2 linked regions of the Luteolibacter sp. Y139 genome follow. The protein of the gene in region 1 interacts with the protein of each later gene in a pairwise test. Links are inferred from orthologs where the notes say so. Each region holds a gene or a part of one and is shown on either strand. Other genes may lie near its edges.

Region 1 (7,301 bases):
TGCCGCCTTGGCGGCGAACGAGACCCTGGTGGGCATCGACTACCGGCCTGCCACGGGCCAGCTCTATGGCGTGGCGGTCAACTCGACGAGTAACAATGCGAGCCTGTATCTGATCGATCCGATGACGGGCGTTGCTAGCCTGGCGGCAGGAGCCGTTCAGGGCGGCATCCAGTTTGTCGATGCGGTCGGAGCGGTGGTTGCCATGCCGCCGGCCTCCGATGGGTACGGCATGGATTTCAATCCGACGGTGGACCGGCTGCGCGTCACCAGTGGCAATGCCGGTGGAGCGGGAATCAATTTCCGGGTGAATCCTAACACCGGTGCCGCGGTGGATGGAAATCTTGGCACCGGCGGCACGCCTACCGGCACCAATACCGATGGTCCGCTCAATGGCCTCTCCACGGGCGCGACTTCCTGCGCCTTCACGAATTCCTTCGGCCAGCCGCTCAGCGGCGGAACCACCACTCTCTACGCCCTCGATCCCGCCACGGACTCGCTCTACATCATGAACCCGCAGAACAGCGGGACCCTGACCTCGGGCAATCTCGTGAAGCTGAACGGAGCGCCCTTGGATTTCACCGCAGCCTCCGGCTTCGACATCACGCAGGAAGGGGCAAGGAACACGGTCTCCAATGTCGCATCCCCGGGCGATGGCTGGGCCGCCCTCACCGTGGGTGGCGTGACGAAGCTCTACCGGATCAACCTGAGGACCGGGGCGGCCACCGCGGCTGGGAACATCGGCGCCGGCACCACCGTGCTGGTCGGTCTTGCCGTCGCGGGTGAGGGGGGCCCGGGTTATGCCCCGTTCACTTGGAATTCCGCCATTGCTGCCGCCTGCCAGATCGAAACCAGCACGGACTTGGCAAATTGGCAGCCCTTTGGCGGCACGGTGACCACTACCGCCACGACCACCACGGTCCCGGTGCCATTTTACGACGGCGAGCGCCGCCGCTTCTGGCGGGCGGTCACGCCATAGGATTCACGCCCTTACTTCAGCTTGCCGAGGTCCACGAAGGACTTCGGCTGGATTTGATAGGCCCCGCCGACCCGGGCTCCGCCGCCGATCACTACCCAGAGGGCGATTTTCCCCAGGTTTTCCCGGCTGGTGGCGAAGCTGACGAGGACCCTGCCGTCCTTGGTCCGCTCCTCCTTCAACTCGAGCACGGCCAACATCTTGCCGTCGTCCTCCTGCATCCTGAAGTCGACCCGCCGGTAGTCCTTGAACTTTCCCTCCGCGGGAAACTCGAACTCCACCCTCACGTCCTCCGGCCCGGCGGGCAGGGCCCGGACCTCGAATTTCCATTCCTTGGCCTCCTCGGCGGTGACTTCGTGGATCGAAATCATCGCGAAACAGGGTGAATTCATCAGGCCCAGAGCAAGCGCGGCCATCAGAAGCGCCTTGTGGAGTGTGGTCTTCATGGAGAATCAGACACGCGGCGGGGGGAATGCTTGGAGTTTTTTCCGGGCGGGCGGGTGCCGGCCGTCAATTTCTCCTGCACGATCCTCCTTCCGCGCGGCGCTATCTCGCGTAAGCTCGTCCAACCGATGAAAAAGCGCCTGTTTCTCCTCGCCACCTGCCTGTTCACAGGCCTCCGCGCCGAGCCCGCCCCGGTCGAGGCTGCGGTGGAAGCGCCGGAATTCATCCGAGTGGAGGAGACCGCGACCGCCACCCAGCTTCAGACCGCCGTCACCCGTTACACCAAGGGCGGGGTTACCCTTGAACTGGTCGGGGCCGTCCACATCGCGGACAAGAAATACTACGAGGGCCTGAACACCCGCTTCACCGGCTACGACGCCGTGCTTTTCGAAGGCATCGGTTCCCCGCCGCCGCCACCCGCTGCCGGCGCTCCGGAGGCAGCGCCTGCGGAACCCGCCGAAGAGAAAGAGGAAATCCCCGCAGAGGAGGAGAAACCGGCGGCTCCGAAAAAGCCCGGCAAGCTGGACGGCTTGCATGCGGCCTACGAGTCCGGCGCGGATTGGCTGGGGCTGGCCTACCAGATGAAGGAAATCGACTACAAGAAGGCGAACTTCGTTCACGCTGACCTGACCGTCGAGGAGTTCACCGAGCTCCAGGCGGAGCGGAAGGAGTCGCTCCTCGGCTTCGTCCTCAAGGCCGGTCTCCAGCAGCCGACCAAGCCCATCAAGGAGCCCAGCACCATCCGGCTACTCACCTCGATCGTCCGCCGTGACAAAAACGGTATGAAGCGCGAACTCGTCCACACCCTCGGCGCGGGAGACGATCAGATCGCCGCGATCGCAGGGGACAGCGTCATCGTTTCCGACCGCAACGCCAAGTGCCTGCAAGTCCTCGACCAGGAGGTACAGGCCGGGAAGAAGAAGCTCGGGATCTTCTACGGCGCCGCGCACTACCCCGACATGGAGAAGCGCCTGCTGGCCGCCGGTTGGCAAAAGACCGGCCAAGAGTGGCTGGCGGCGTGGGATATCGCGAAGTGAGGGAGCGCTTTCGCTCTAGTCACCCCGGAGGGGTGTCAGCGAGTAGCCGGGTAAGCGAGGAACGAGTGCCATCCCCCGATGGCGGAGAGCGGGAAAGGAACCCCGGATGGGGTTCTAGCTGGGCTCGAAGAACGGACGCGGTTTGCCTGATTGGTTCGGACCGAAGGGCGGCACCAACCGCCCGCTGTGCGGGCTCGACCACCGGCTACTCGCTGGAATCCTTCCGGAATTTGCCGAGGAGGCCATGGGAGTTCGGCAGCACGGGGGTTACGCGCCTGTGGGTTTGGAACTGTCTCCAAAAAACCAAAGCTCCCGCCCAGAAGAAGGAGTAGGTCAGCACGGACAACCACAGAGGAACGTAGAACTCGTGAATCCGCCGGTAGCCCGTTTCCTCAAGCTCGTAGCCGAAATGTGCTGAAAGCCAGTATAATGGACGGTTGGAGGCCTGTCGGAACATCCCCGTCTCTTCTGCTTCAAGATGCCATTCGGAATCAGGATCGTATTCCCAGGCGATCATCAAGCACCCCTCATCGAAGAAGAAAGCAACCGCGGGGTTCGAGTCATTGACGCCATTGTCGAACCGCACCATTTGGGTTCCAGACCTCCACCAGCCCCACATCAAAAACACCAGTCCCGGCACCCCTAGCCAGAACAGCCGGGAGCGATACCAAGGTCGAATCCGGTCTTCCACCCGCTCAAAATGGCCCCGGCCCTTCCCCTTTGACAATCCGGGAACCCCCGACCACCCTCCGCGCGAACTTCCTATCGCATAACGCACTCCCACCATGGCCTACGATCTTATCGTCATCGGTGGCGGCCCGGCCGGCTACGTCGCCGCCATCCGCGCCGCCCAACTCGGCAAAAAAGTCGCCTGCGTCGAGGCTGACCGCGCCGGCGGTACCTGCTTGAACTGGGGCTGCATCCCGACCAAGGCCCTACTCAAGAACGCGGAGCTTTTCCACACGCTCTCGCACCGCGCCAAGGAGTTCGGCTTCTCCTTCGACAATCTCCAGTACGACTGGTCCGCCGTGATCGGCCGCTCGCGCACCGTTTCCAACAAGCTCGCCGGTGGCATCGAGTTCCTCTTCAAGAAGAACAAGGTCGACTACATCCGCGGCTTCGGCGCGATCACCGCCCCGGGCAAGGTGGAAGTCACCGCCGCCGATGGCTCGAAGAGCTCGGTCGAGGCGACGAACATCATCATCGCCACCGGCGCCAAGTCCCGCCCGCTGCCGCCGCTGCCCTTCAATGGCACCACGGTCATCGGCTCCAAGGAGGCCATGGTCCTCGAGAAGCAGCCGAAGAGCATGATCATCATCGGCGCCGGTGCCATCGGCGTGGAGTTCGCGTATATCTACAATTCCTTCGGCACCAAGGTGACCGTCGTCGAAATGCTGCCGCGCCTGGTGCCGGTGGAAGACGACGAGGTCGGCGACGCGCTTGAGAAGTCCTTCACCAAGCAGGGCATCCGCTGCCTCGTGAACCACAAGATCACCAAGACCGAGGACAAGGGCACCCATGTCGAGGTCACGGTCGAAGGCGCGAAGGAAACCGGCACGCTTTCCGCAGACGTGGTGCTCGTCGCCATCGGCGTGCTGCCGGTGCTGACCGGTCCCGGCGGCCTCCAGCCTGAGCTCACGGATCGTGGCTTCATCAAGGTGGGCGACCGCTACGAGACCTCGATTCCCGGCGTGTATGCCATCGGTGACGTCAGCGGCCCGCCGTTGCTCGCGCACACCGCATCCTTCGAGGCCATTCAGTGCGTCGAGGGCCTTTACGTCGACGGCCACACCCCGCGCAAGGTCACCGTTTTCCCGGGCTGCACCTACTGCCACCCGCAGGTCGCCTCCGTCGGCAAGACCGAGCGCGCGCTGAAGGAAGAAGGCGTCGAGTACACCGTCGGCAAGATTCCCTTCGTCGCGATTGGCAAGGCCATCGCTTCCGGCGAGCCGGACGGCTTCGCCAAGCTGCTCTACGGCAAGAAGCACGGCGAGCTGCTCGGCGCGCACATCATCGGTGAGAATGCCACCGAGCTCATCGCCGAGATGGGTCTGGCGCTCGATCAGGAACTCACCGCCGAGGAAATCCACGCGACCATCCACGCTCACCCGACCATGAGCGAGGTGATCCATGAGGCGACCCTCGCCGCCGAAGGCCACGCGATTCACTTCTAACAAAGTGGTCCGCACACTCCGTGCGCGGCTTCAGCTCCACTTCATCAAAAAGCCGCTTCGGAATTCCGGGGCGGCTTTTTTCGTGCCCGGCGACCTACCAATTCGCCGTGTAAAACCGCCGCGTCAGGTTGGTGGAACCGGTGTCCACGAACTGATAGGCACCCGTTTCATCCGCAGTCGTTTCGCCGAGTGTCGTCATCGGCAGCGTCAGATCGGTCGTGGCACGGATGGTGACCAGAGCATGGGGGAGGGTGATTCCTTGGATTACGAAGTGGCCATTCGGCTGGCGGTTCACCGCATCGACTTGGACCAGCGGGACTAGCGGCGACTTTGGCTGGAGCACCATGAACGCTGGTGCGCTGCCGGGGGCGAGGACTGCAAAAGGTGTGGCCACCCCGGACGGATCGATCTTCGTGATGGTGTCATCACCCGCGTTGCAGACGAAGCGGTTGCCGGCGAAGTCGATCTGCACGTCGCGGGGACCATTGAGACCGGCACTTGCCTCGGCAATGATGGAGCCGGTGCCGGTGGCGTCCGTCTCCACCAGACGATGACCGGTAGTGCTGGTGACCTGCGGGTTCCCGAAGGAAGTGATGGCCAGACCGGCGGGACTTGCCAGCAGGGGTGAAGAGGATTCGACCGACCATGTAGACGTGTCGTATTTCGTGACCAGATGGCTGCCGCTGTTAGAGACCAGCAGGTTTCCCCGGTCATCGAAGACGAGGCCGGTGGGATGATTCAAGGCAGCCAGCCCACCGGGCACCGCTCCGAGCGGCAGGCCGGCCGAATCGAAGACTTCCACGGCGTTCTGCGAGCTGCTCACCACATGCAGATTGCCAGTGCCATCGAAGGCGAGACCTTGCGGATCGATCACGGAGGCAAAGGACGAGAAGCCACCCGTGGTTGGGAACTTGAGGATCCGGCCTGCTCCGTTTTCCGCCAGGAAGAGCGAGCCGGCGGCATCGATGGCGAGGCCACGCGGATTGGCGAGCCCGGTGACGATGGGCACGCCGTTGCCGGTGGCATCGAGTTTCGAGATCGTCCCGCTACCGGCATTGGCCACGTAGAGCGCGAAGGTTTTCCGCTGGGCCCCTTGATAGATGCCCGCGATTTCCTGGGCGCTCAGCGCGCGATGGACGATCTGGAACTCATCGATGCGCCCAGCCTGGTTGGGAAAGCCGGGCGAGTATCCGAGCGACAGCGGACCTTGGACCGACGGCACCGGCGCGGATTGAATTTGGTCCCCGCCGACCTGCACGCCATCGACATAGAAGCGGAACGTGCTGCCGCTGCGGGTGACGGCGAGGTGGTACCAACGCTGGATGACGGGCACTACCGGATAGACCCCGGCATTGTTTCCTCCGGGCATCTGGAACTGGAGGGTGAAACCATTGAAAAGGAAGCGCCAACCCAAGCTGCCGCCGGGTTGCTCGTGGGCGGCGATGATCTGATACGAATCGCCCGCGAAGAAGCGGACCCACGTGGCGATGGTGAATTGCTCGCTGCCGAAATTCCACGCCGGGTCGTGGGGGATCTGGATGCCGGCCTGAGCCCCGTAGAGATCGAAGGCTTGCCCCACCACTCCGGGAGCAAAGGTGACGCCACTTGTTAGAGTCGCCACCCGGCCTTCTTGCAGATCGACGGCGGTGCGGTCGCCCGTCCACCAGGCGAGCAGATTGACCGGGGGCTCGACGACCGGGCGGCTCTTGCACTTGCCGTTCTCCCTCGCCTGATAGATGCCCGAGATCTCGGGAAGCGTGAGCGCGCGGGCGTACATCGCGACTTCATCGATCAAGCCGGCGAAGTGGCGCGGCGTGACGTTGTCGCTTTGACGACCGATCATCACCGGCACGTCGGAGGCCTGGATTGGCAGCCCGGTATCCGACTGGGCGACGGGCAGGCCATTCACGAAGATCGCGAAGACACCGGTCGCATTCTCATAGGCCACCGCGACGTGGGCCCATTGATTGAGTGGAAGGGTGCCGCCCTGGAGACTCATTTCCGCACCGACGCTCGTCGGATTGATCATCGCGCGGAGCTGGAGCGTGCCGCCGTTGTTGATGAGATACAGGCCGTAGGCGTCACCGGAGGAATTCTTCGCGGGATTGTTGTTCCACTTGGTGACGATCGCTTCCATCTGGCCATTCGCAGGCAAGGCAGACGGCTTTACCCACGCTTCGATGGTCAATGCACCCGCCTTGAGCACGTTGGGATTGCCAAGCGCGACGTAAGCGGCGCTGCCATCGAGGGCGAAGGCGCGATTCACCAGCCCGGGAGCGAATCCCGCACCGCCGGCGAGGGTGGCGTCGGCATTGGCCTGTAGGTCGAGCGCATTTCCGTCCGCAGCCCACCAGCCGATGATGCCTGCCGGGCGTGCGACGCAGGGCGATGCGGCCGGCGGACCGCCGATGGTCAACGTGAAGTTCTGAACGGTGTCGCCGCCGTCGTTATGGGCGATGATTTGGTAGGTGTAGGTTCCATCAGTACCCGCAGCCGGCACACCCTGGATCGAGCCGGAAGGACCATTGTCGGTGAAGTTGAGCCCCGTCGGCAGCGTCCCGCCGGTCAGGCTGACAGAGCCTGCTTCAGGATAGCCCCCCGCCGTCGTGACGGTGAACTGCGAGGGAACGCCCACGGTGAAGGAGGCATGGTCCGCGGAGGTGACTGAGGTCG
Region 2 (7,384 bases), on another replicon or contig:
CTTCCAGCCCGCAGATGTCGATCACCTCATTGACCCGGCGGCGGGCGTCCCGGCTGCCGAGACCCTTCAGGCTGGCCCGGTATTTGAGATACTCGCGGACCCGCATGTCGTCATAGAGCGGGACGTTCTCCGGCATGTAGCCGATGCAGCGGCGGGCCTCGAGGGACTGGCGGAAAATATCGTAGCCGGCGACCCGGGCGCTGCCGGAAGTGGGCGGCAGGTAGCCGGTCAGCATCCGCAGGGTGGTCGTCTTGCCGGCGCCGTTTGGCCCTAGAAAGCCGACGATTTCGCCGGGGGAGACGTTGAAATCAATCCCTTTGACCGCCTGGTGACGGGCAAAGCTCTTGGTCAGTTGCCGAACTTCGATCATGGACGATATGCAGGAAATTCGCCCCAAATTGCGGCCTTGTGCGTTGACGCGTCCGGGACGGCCTCTTACCTAAGCGCTGCGTGCGAGGGGCCAAGCGGGAATTTCCGCAATCTCCCGCCGGCACCCGAACCTACCGCTCATGAAATCGTCGGTTTCCGCCCGCTTGAATGCGGACCTGTTGGAACAACAATACGCGCTGTGGTGCGCGGATCCCCGCTCGGTCGACCCTACATGGTCGGCCTTTTTTGAAGGCTTCGAGCTCGGGGTAGCCCAGCTCAAGCCGAAGAATGGGGAAGGAGCCCCGGCCGCGCCGGTCGCCGCAGCAGCACCCGCCGCTGCAGGCAGCCCCAGCGAGACCGACCTCGCGTTCTACGGCAAGGTCGTGAGCCTAGTGTACAATTTCCGGGCGCTCGGCCACACCCAGGCGCACATCAACCCGCTCGCCGACCACCAGGAGCGCAATCCACGGCTGGATATTTCCCAATTCGGCTTCACCGAGGCGGACATGGACCGCGAGGCGTCCAACCCGCTCTTCCGCGACGGCGCGAAGATGAAGCTGCGGGACATGGTCGCCGCACTGGAGGCCACCTACTCGGGCTTCATCGGCTTCGAGTTCACCCACATTCACAACACCACCGTCCGCAACTGGGTCCGTCGCCACATCGAGGACCACGCGCTGCGCGGCGACGATCCGGCCGACCGCAAGACCCGTGCGCTCGGCTGGCTGATCGAGGCGGACAGCTTCGAGAATTTCCTCGGGAAGAAGTTCCTCGGCGAGAAGCGCTTCTCGCTGGAAGGCGGCGAAGGCGCGATGGTGGTCTTGAACGCCATCCTTGAGAAGTGTCCGGCTGCCGGCGTGCTGGAGATCGAGATGGGCATGGCCCACCGCGGTCGCCTGAACATCCTCGCGAACTTCGTCCGGAAGTCGCTCACGACGATCCTTTACGAATTCACGCCGAACTACATGCCCGACCTCGTGGCGGGTGATGGCGACGTGAAATACCACCTCGGCTACGAGAGCGTGCGCGACCTGCCGGATGGCAAGGTCCGCGTCAGCCTCGCGGCCAACCCGAGCCACCTCGAAGCCGTCAATCCGGTGGTCGAGGGCAAGGCCCGCGCCCGCCAGCGCATCCTGGGTGACGACGGTGTCGCCACGGATCGCAAGCGCGTGCTGCCGATCCTGCTTCACGGGGACGCCGCCTTCGCCGGCCAAGGTCCGGTCGCCGAGTGTCTCAATCTTTCCCAGCTTCCGGGCTACCGCACCGGCGGCACGATCCATCTCATCATCAACAACCAGATCGGCTTCACCACCATGCCGGCTGATGCGCGCTCGTCCGCCTACGCGACCGACGTGGCGAAGATGATCGAGGCACCGATCCTGCACGTGAACGGCGAGGTGCCGATGGAGCTCTACTGGGCCGCCCAATTCGCCCTCGAGTTCCGCCAGCAGTTCGGCCGCGACGTGGTGATCGACATGTATTGCTACCGCCGTCAGGGCCACAACGAGACCGACCAGGCCGCGTTCACCCAGCCGCACATCTACAAGCTGATCCAGGCCCGCGAGACGATCGGCCAGATCTACAAGAAGCAGCTCGTCGCCCAAGGCGCTCTGAGCCAGGCCGACGCAGACAAGATCGAGCAGGATATCTGGGACCGCTTCGAAGCCGGTCACGCGAAGATGGTGGAGATGCAAGAGAAGGGCGAGCGCAGTGCCTTCAGCGGCTCGACCGCCGTCGAGCAGATGCCCTACACCCACGCTCCGGTGCCGACGGGCATCGGCCGCGACTTGCTCCAGCATGTCGGCAAGGTGCTCACCACCGTGCCGGAGGGTTTCAATCTTCACCCGACGCTCGCCAAGCGCTTCGTGCCGCGTCGCCAAGAGGCGCTGCAGAATGGCGGCCCGATCGATTGGGCATTCGCCGAGTCGCTCGCCTGGGGTGCGCTGCTTACCGAAGGCCATCAGGTCCGCTTGTCGGGTCAGGATTGCCGCCGCGGCACCTTCTCGCACCGCCACGCGGTGTTCTATGATTCCGAGACGCGCGCCCGCTACATCCCGCTGGAGCATGTGAGCCCGACGCAGGCGAAGTTCTGCGTTTACAACTCCTTCCTCTCCGAGTTCGCCGTGCTCGGCTTCGACTACGGCTACTCGCTCGGCGCGCCGAACATGCTGACGCTGTGGGAAGCCCAGTTCGGTGACTTCTCGAATGGCGCGCAGGTCATCATCGACCAGTTCATCGCCTCCGCCGAGTCGAAGTGGCAGACGCCGTCCGACCTGGTGATGCTGCTGCCGCACGGCTATGAAGGCCAGGGTCCGGAGCACTCCAGTGCCCGCCTTGAGCGCTTCCTCCAGCTTTGCGCCGGGAAGAACATCATCGTCGGTAACTTCACGACGCCGGCCCAGTACTTCCACGCGCTGCGTCGCCAGAAGATGCGGCCTTTCCGCAAGCCGCTGATCCTGATGACGCCGAAGAGCCTGCTCACGCGTCCGGAAGCGGTGTCGCAAGAGGCCGATTTCCTCGAAGGCTCCTGCTTCCAGGAAGTGCTGCCGGATCCGATGCACTTCGACGACCCGATGTCGGTCGAGCGGGTGATTTTCTGCTCGGGCAAGGTCTACTACGATCTCGCTGCCTACCGCGAGGAGCACGGCATCAAGAACACTGCCATCCTCCGGGTGGAGCAGCTCTATCCCTTCCACGACGAGCTCATCGCCGCGCTGGTGGGTCAGTATGGCGCCGCGAACAAGTTCGTCTGGGCTCAGGAAGAGCCGCTCAACATGGGTGCCTGGTCCTACATCTTCCCGCGCCTCGAAAAGGTGCTGGATCGCCGCGTCCGCTATGCCGGTCGCAACCGCGCCTCCAGCCCGGCGGCCGGTTCCAAGGCCCAGCACTACAAGGAAAGCAAGGCCCTGTTCGAAGCCGCATTCACCGTCTGAAATGGAAACGGGCGGATGGCCGGTGAAATGCTGTCCGCCCCTTCTCGTCCTACTCGATTTCTTTTTCCTCAATAAAGCCTTCCCCGATGTCTCTCGAAGTCAAAGTCCCCGCCGCCGGCGAATCCATCACCTCCGCCAACGTCGCCCGCTGGCACAAGCAGAACGGTGAAACCGTCCGCAAAGGAGAAGTCCTCGTAACGCTCGAAACCGACAAGGTCTCCAGCGAACTCGAAGCCGCCGCTGACGGTGTGCTCACGATTCTCGTCGGGGAAGGGGAGGAAGTGGCGATCGGCACCGTGATCGCGAAGCTTGAAGGTGGCGCTGCACCCGCTTCTTCCGGAAGTGAAGGTCTCAAGACCGGCACTCCCGCAAGTCTTGCCGATGCCGCCACGCCGATCCCGGCGGCTGCTGCCGCTCCGGCAAGTGGCCAAGTCATCGACGTGAAGGTTCCCGCTGCCGGTGAGTCCATCACTTCCGCCAACGTGGGTCGCTGGCACAAGGGCGATGGCTCCGCCATCACCAAGGGCGAGGTGCTCGTGACGCTCGAAACCGACAAGGTCTCCAGCGAGCTCGAAGCCGAGGCTTCCGGCATTCTTCAGATCCTCGTCGCCGAGGGCAACGAGGTGGCCATCGGTACCGTGGTCGCCCGCATCACCGTGGGCGCGGCTCCGGCTGCCGCCGCGGCTGCTACACCGGCACCGGCTCCAGCCGCTGCGCCCGCGCCGAGCACGGCTGCGGTGGTGAAGTCGACGCCAGCTCCTGCGCCCGCACCGGCTCCGGCCGCTGCGGCACCTGCGCCACGCACCTTTGAACTTCCTGCCGCGCCATCGGCTCCGGCTGCTGCTGCCGCTCCCGTTTCCGACGGCCGCACGACCCGCAAGAAGATGTCCATGCTGCGCCGCAAGATCGCGACGCATCTTGTGAATGCCCAGCAGACCGCCGCCATCCTGACCACCTTCAATGAGGCGGACATGACCGCTGTCATGGAACTGCGCAAGAATGTGCAGGAAGACTTCCTCAAGAAGCACGGCGTGAAGCTCGGCTTCATGTCCTTCTTCGTGAAGGCCGTGGTCCAGGCGCTCAAGGATGTGCCGCAGGTGAACGGCATGATCGATGGCCAGGACATCGTGGAGAACCACTTCTACGACATCGGAGTCGCCATCGGCACTGAGAAGGGCCTGATCGTCCCGGTCATCCGCGATGCCGACAAGAAGAGCTTCGCCGAGATCGAGCGCGATATCATCGGCTACGCCAACAAGGCGAAGGAAGGGAAGATCTCCATCGAGGACCTGCAAGGCGGTGTCTTCACCATCTCGAATGGCGGCACCTATGGCTCGCTGCTCAGCACACCGATCCTCAACCCGCCCCAAAGCGGTATCCTCGGCATGCACACCATCCAGCAGCGCCCGATGGCCGTGAACAACCAGGTCGTCATCCGCCCGATGATGTATCTCGCCCTCAGCTACGACCACCGCATCGTGGACGGCAAGGAAGCGGTGACGTTCCTGATCCGGATCAAGGAAGGGATCGAGAATCCGACGCGTCTCCTGCTGGAGATGTGAGGGGGCGTTCGTTCTTCCCAGCGAATTTTAACAAGGCCGTGGGGAGGAATCCCCGCGACTTTTTTCGTTCGGTCCATGCGCGATGCATCTACGGTCGCGATGGTGGGAATCCGGACGAGCAATGGCGTGTCAACTCCGGCTTGTTTTCAACCTTGAAGGCCTTTCCTGTCCGGGGCTTTTAGCAAGCCACGACATGAGCCATCGCTACGGAAGCAGCTTCTTTGTTCATCTTCTCAGTTTGGGCACGGTGATTTTCTTCATCGTGATGGCGTATCAATGCAGTGTGGAGCATTTCGTTCACGGTAACCTTGCTTCGCGCATCGGGATGGTGACGGGTTGCGTGTTCATGGCGATTCTCATCCTGTGGCTCTACGTCCGCAGCGGGCTCCCTCAATATGAGATTTCTGATGCGGGTCTGGTGATTGTACGGCCATGGTCCCGCGAGATGGTGCCGTGGCAGCAGATTCGCCACGTCGATTGGAAGTTTGCGATCCACATGATCGTGATCCGGGGAAGCGACTCCGTGATCGCCTTCACTTCGACCGATCATTTCCCGCGCTTGCTCGATTTTCTTCACGAGGTTCGTGAGAAGAGCAGGTGCACCTTGTCGCCTCGTTTGGAAGCGTTGCTGGATGAGGATGCAAAGGCGACCCGGCCAACGGCTGATCAGCCCTGATCCGGCGAGAGGCGCATTCCCAAGTGGCGGCGGAGATCGTCTTCGAGGCGGTTGGCGATGGCGAGGGTGGGGCGGGAGGAATTGCCGAAAGAGCTTGTGGACGGCAGGCTTTCGCCGGGTGAGGCGGTGACCTCGAGGACGCAGAGTTCGGACGGACTGAGGAGCCATTGTATTTGCGGAATGATCCCGGCATTCCAGCGGCGGGCGAAAGCCGCGGCGGCATCATGTTGTGCCCCGACGAGGACTCGCGAATTCAACAGGACATTCATTCTAGAATATCGCTCGCGGGTAGGGGCGTTGCAACCGGCGGTTGGCACCGGACCGGAGCCCGTGCGAATCGCATCGCCGGAGTGCAAGCTGAGGTGCTTCACGCTGGGTTAGCGGCGTCCCTCCATTGGTAAACGGGGCGCTATTTCGTGAGGTGGTCTTGGCGCGTCAACTGCGATAGGGACTCGCCTTGAATCGATGCGGCGGACTTTGGCTAGTGACGGTGCCGGAGTCCGCCGCCGCTCCCATCGAAACAGTCTGACCATGGTCGACGAAATTCCCCCCAAGCCGCACGAACAACTCGCAGATTGGAAGATGCGAACGTTGCTCGGGCAACTGACGATGGATTTCCCCGAGGCGTCTGTCCAAGCGTTGGAAAACGCGGTGCATCAGGCGGCTGCCCTCTTGTGGCCGGGGATGAAGCTGAAGGCCATGTTCGTCTCGGCTTCGATGCTGGTGCGGGATTCACCGGAGTAGCTTCTCCTGCGAACGCGATTCTTTTCCCCCCAAACACGCTGGCGATTCCTGCTTCATTGCATACGGGAGTCGCCAGCGCTGTGGGATGGAGGGCAAGGCGGAGTAGCGCTACGGATGGCATGCGGATTGCGATTTGTTAGGGATGAAAATCGCTCCCGCGAATCTCCGGCGCTACAAGGATGTGGCGTGGCTCTTCATGAAGTATGGCAGTCGTGTGATCTCCGCGGATGCGGACTTCTCCGATGCCTTCAACGGCGATGCTCCGGAGGCGGCGAAGGATGCGACGATGCTGGCGAGTGATCTGGAGCGTCTGGGGCCGGCGTTCGTGAAGATCGGGCAATTGCTATCCACGAGGGCGGACCTGTTGCCACCGCCTTTTCTGGAAGCACTCAGTCGCTTGCAGGATCAAGTGGAACCGGTGCCGGCGGATCGCATCAAGGCGGTGATCGAGGAAGAACTCGGCGTACGGATTTCGAAGGCATTTGGGGAATTCGATGAGAAGCCCTTGGCCGCGGCCTCACTGGGTCAGGTTCATGTCGGGATGCTGCGCGGTGGCAGGCGAGTGGCGGTAAAGGTCCAGCGGCCTGAGATCCGGAAGGAGATCACCGCAGACCTTGATAGCTTGGAGGAGGTGGCTGCGTTTCTCGACGCGCACACCGACTTCGGGCGGAAGTATGAGCTGGCACGGCTGGTCGGTCAGTTCCGCACCAGCCTCTTCCATGAGTTGGACTACCTGCGCGAGGCCGCGAACTTGGAAGAGCTGCGACGCAATTTAACAGGCTTCCCTCAACTGGTGGTGCCGGAGGTGGTGCCGGACTACTCGACGGGTCGCGTGCTTACCATGGACTACCTGCCCGGAACCAAGATCACCTCACTCTCCGGCGCGGTGATGACGGATCTGGATGGCGGCGTGCTCGCTGAGGAACTCTTCGGTGCCTACCTGAAGCAGATCCTGGTCGATGGCTTCTTCCATGCCGATCCTCATCCGGGCAACCTGTTGCTGACCCATGACCGGAAGATTGCGATTCTCGATCTGGGGATGACGGGACGGGTTCAGCAACGCATGAGGGATCAGCTTGTCCATCTGCTGGCCGGTATCA

The links. The genes of interacting proteins can lie anywhere in the genome.
Region 2: the proteins of lpdA (region 1) and sucB interact in binary tests that used the Escherichia coli proteins (3 or more experiments, as listed by UniProt). The link is inferred for Luteolibacter sp. Y139 from one-to-one orthologs.

The regions. Positions count from the first base shown.
Region 1 is NZ_JBBUKT010000016.1:52,675-59,975, forward strand. The notes cover bases 2,530-5,433. They hold lpdA (dihydrolipoyl dehydrogenase), read left to right. Parts: upstream 2,530-3,239; coding sequence 3,240-4,628; downstream 4,629-5,433. Other genes in these bases: WKV53_RS26780 (hypothetical protein), read right to left, coding at 2,660-3,145; WKV53_RS26790 (LamG-like jellyroll fold domain-containing protein), read right to left, coding at 4,723-5,433. In the rest of the region: WKV53_RS26770 (hypothetical protein), read right to left, coding at 988-1,419; WKV53_RS26775 (hypothetical protein), read left to right, coding at 1,546-2,454; more of WKV53_RS26790, read right to left, coding at 5,434-7,301. UniProt on the Escherichia coli protein: Lipoamide dehydrogenase is a component of the glycine cleavage system as well as of the alpha-ketoacid dehydrogenase complexes.
Region 2 is NZ_JBBUKT010000020.1:36,125-43,508, reverse strand. The notes cover bases 2,640-5,626. They hold sucB (dihydrolipoyllysine-residue succinyltransferase), read left to right. Parts: upstream 2,640-3,388; coding sequence 3,389-4,864; downstream 4,865-5,626. Other genes in these bases: WKV53_RS28355 (hypothetical protein), read right to left, coding at 5,531-5,626; WKV53_RS28360 (hypothetical protein), read left to right, coding at 5,058-5,540; WKV53_RS28370 (2-oxoglutarate dehydrogenase E1 component), read left to right, coding at 2,640-3,302. In the rest of the region: WKV53_RS28375 (ABC transporter ATP-binding protein), read right to left, coding at 1-370; more of WKV53_RS28370, read left to right, coding at 510-2,639; more of WKV53_RS28355, read right to left, coding at 5,627-5,809; WKV53_RS28350 (hypothetical protein), read left to right, coding at 6,123-6,284; WKV53_RS28345 (ABC1 kinase family protein), read left to right, coding at 6,427-7,384. UniProt on the Escherichia coli protein: E2 component of the 2-oxoglutarate dehydrogenase (OGDH) complex which catalyzes the second step in the conversion of 2-oxoglutarate to succinyl-CoA and CO(2).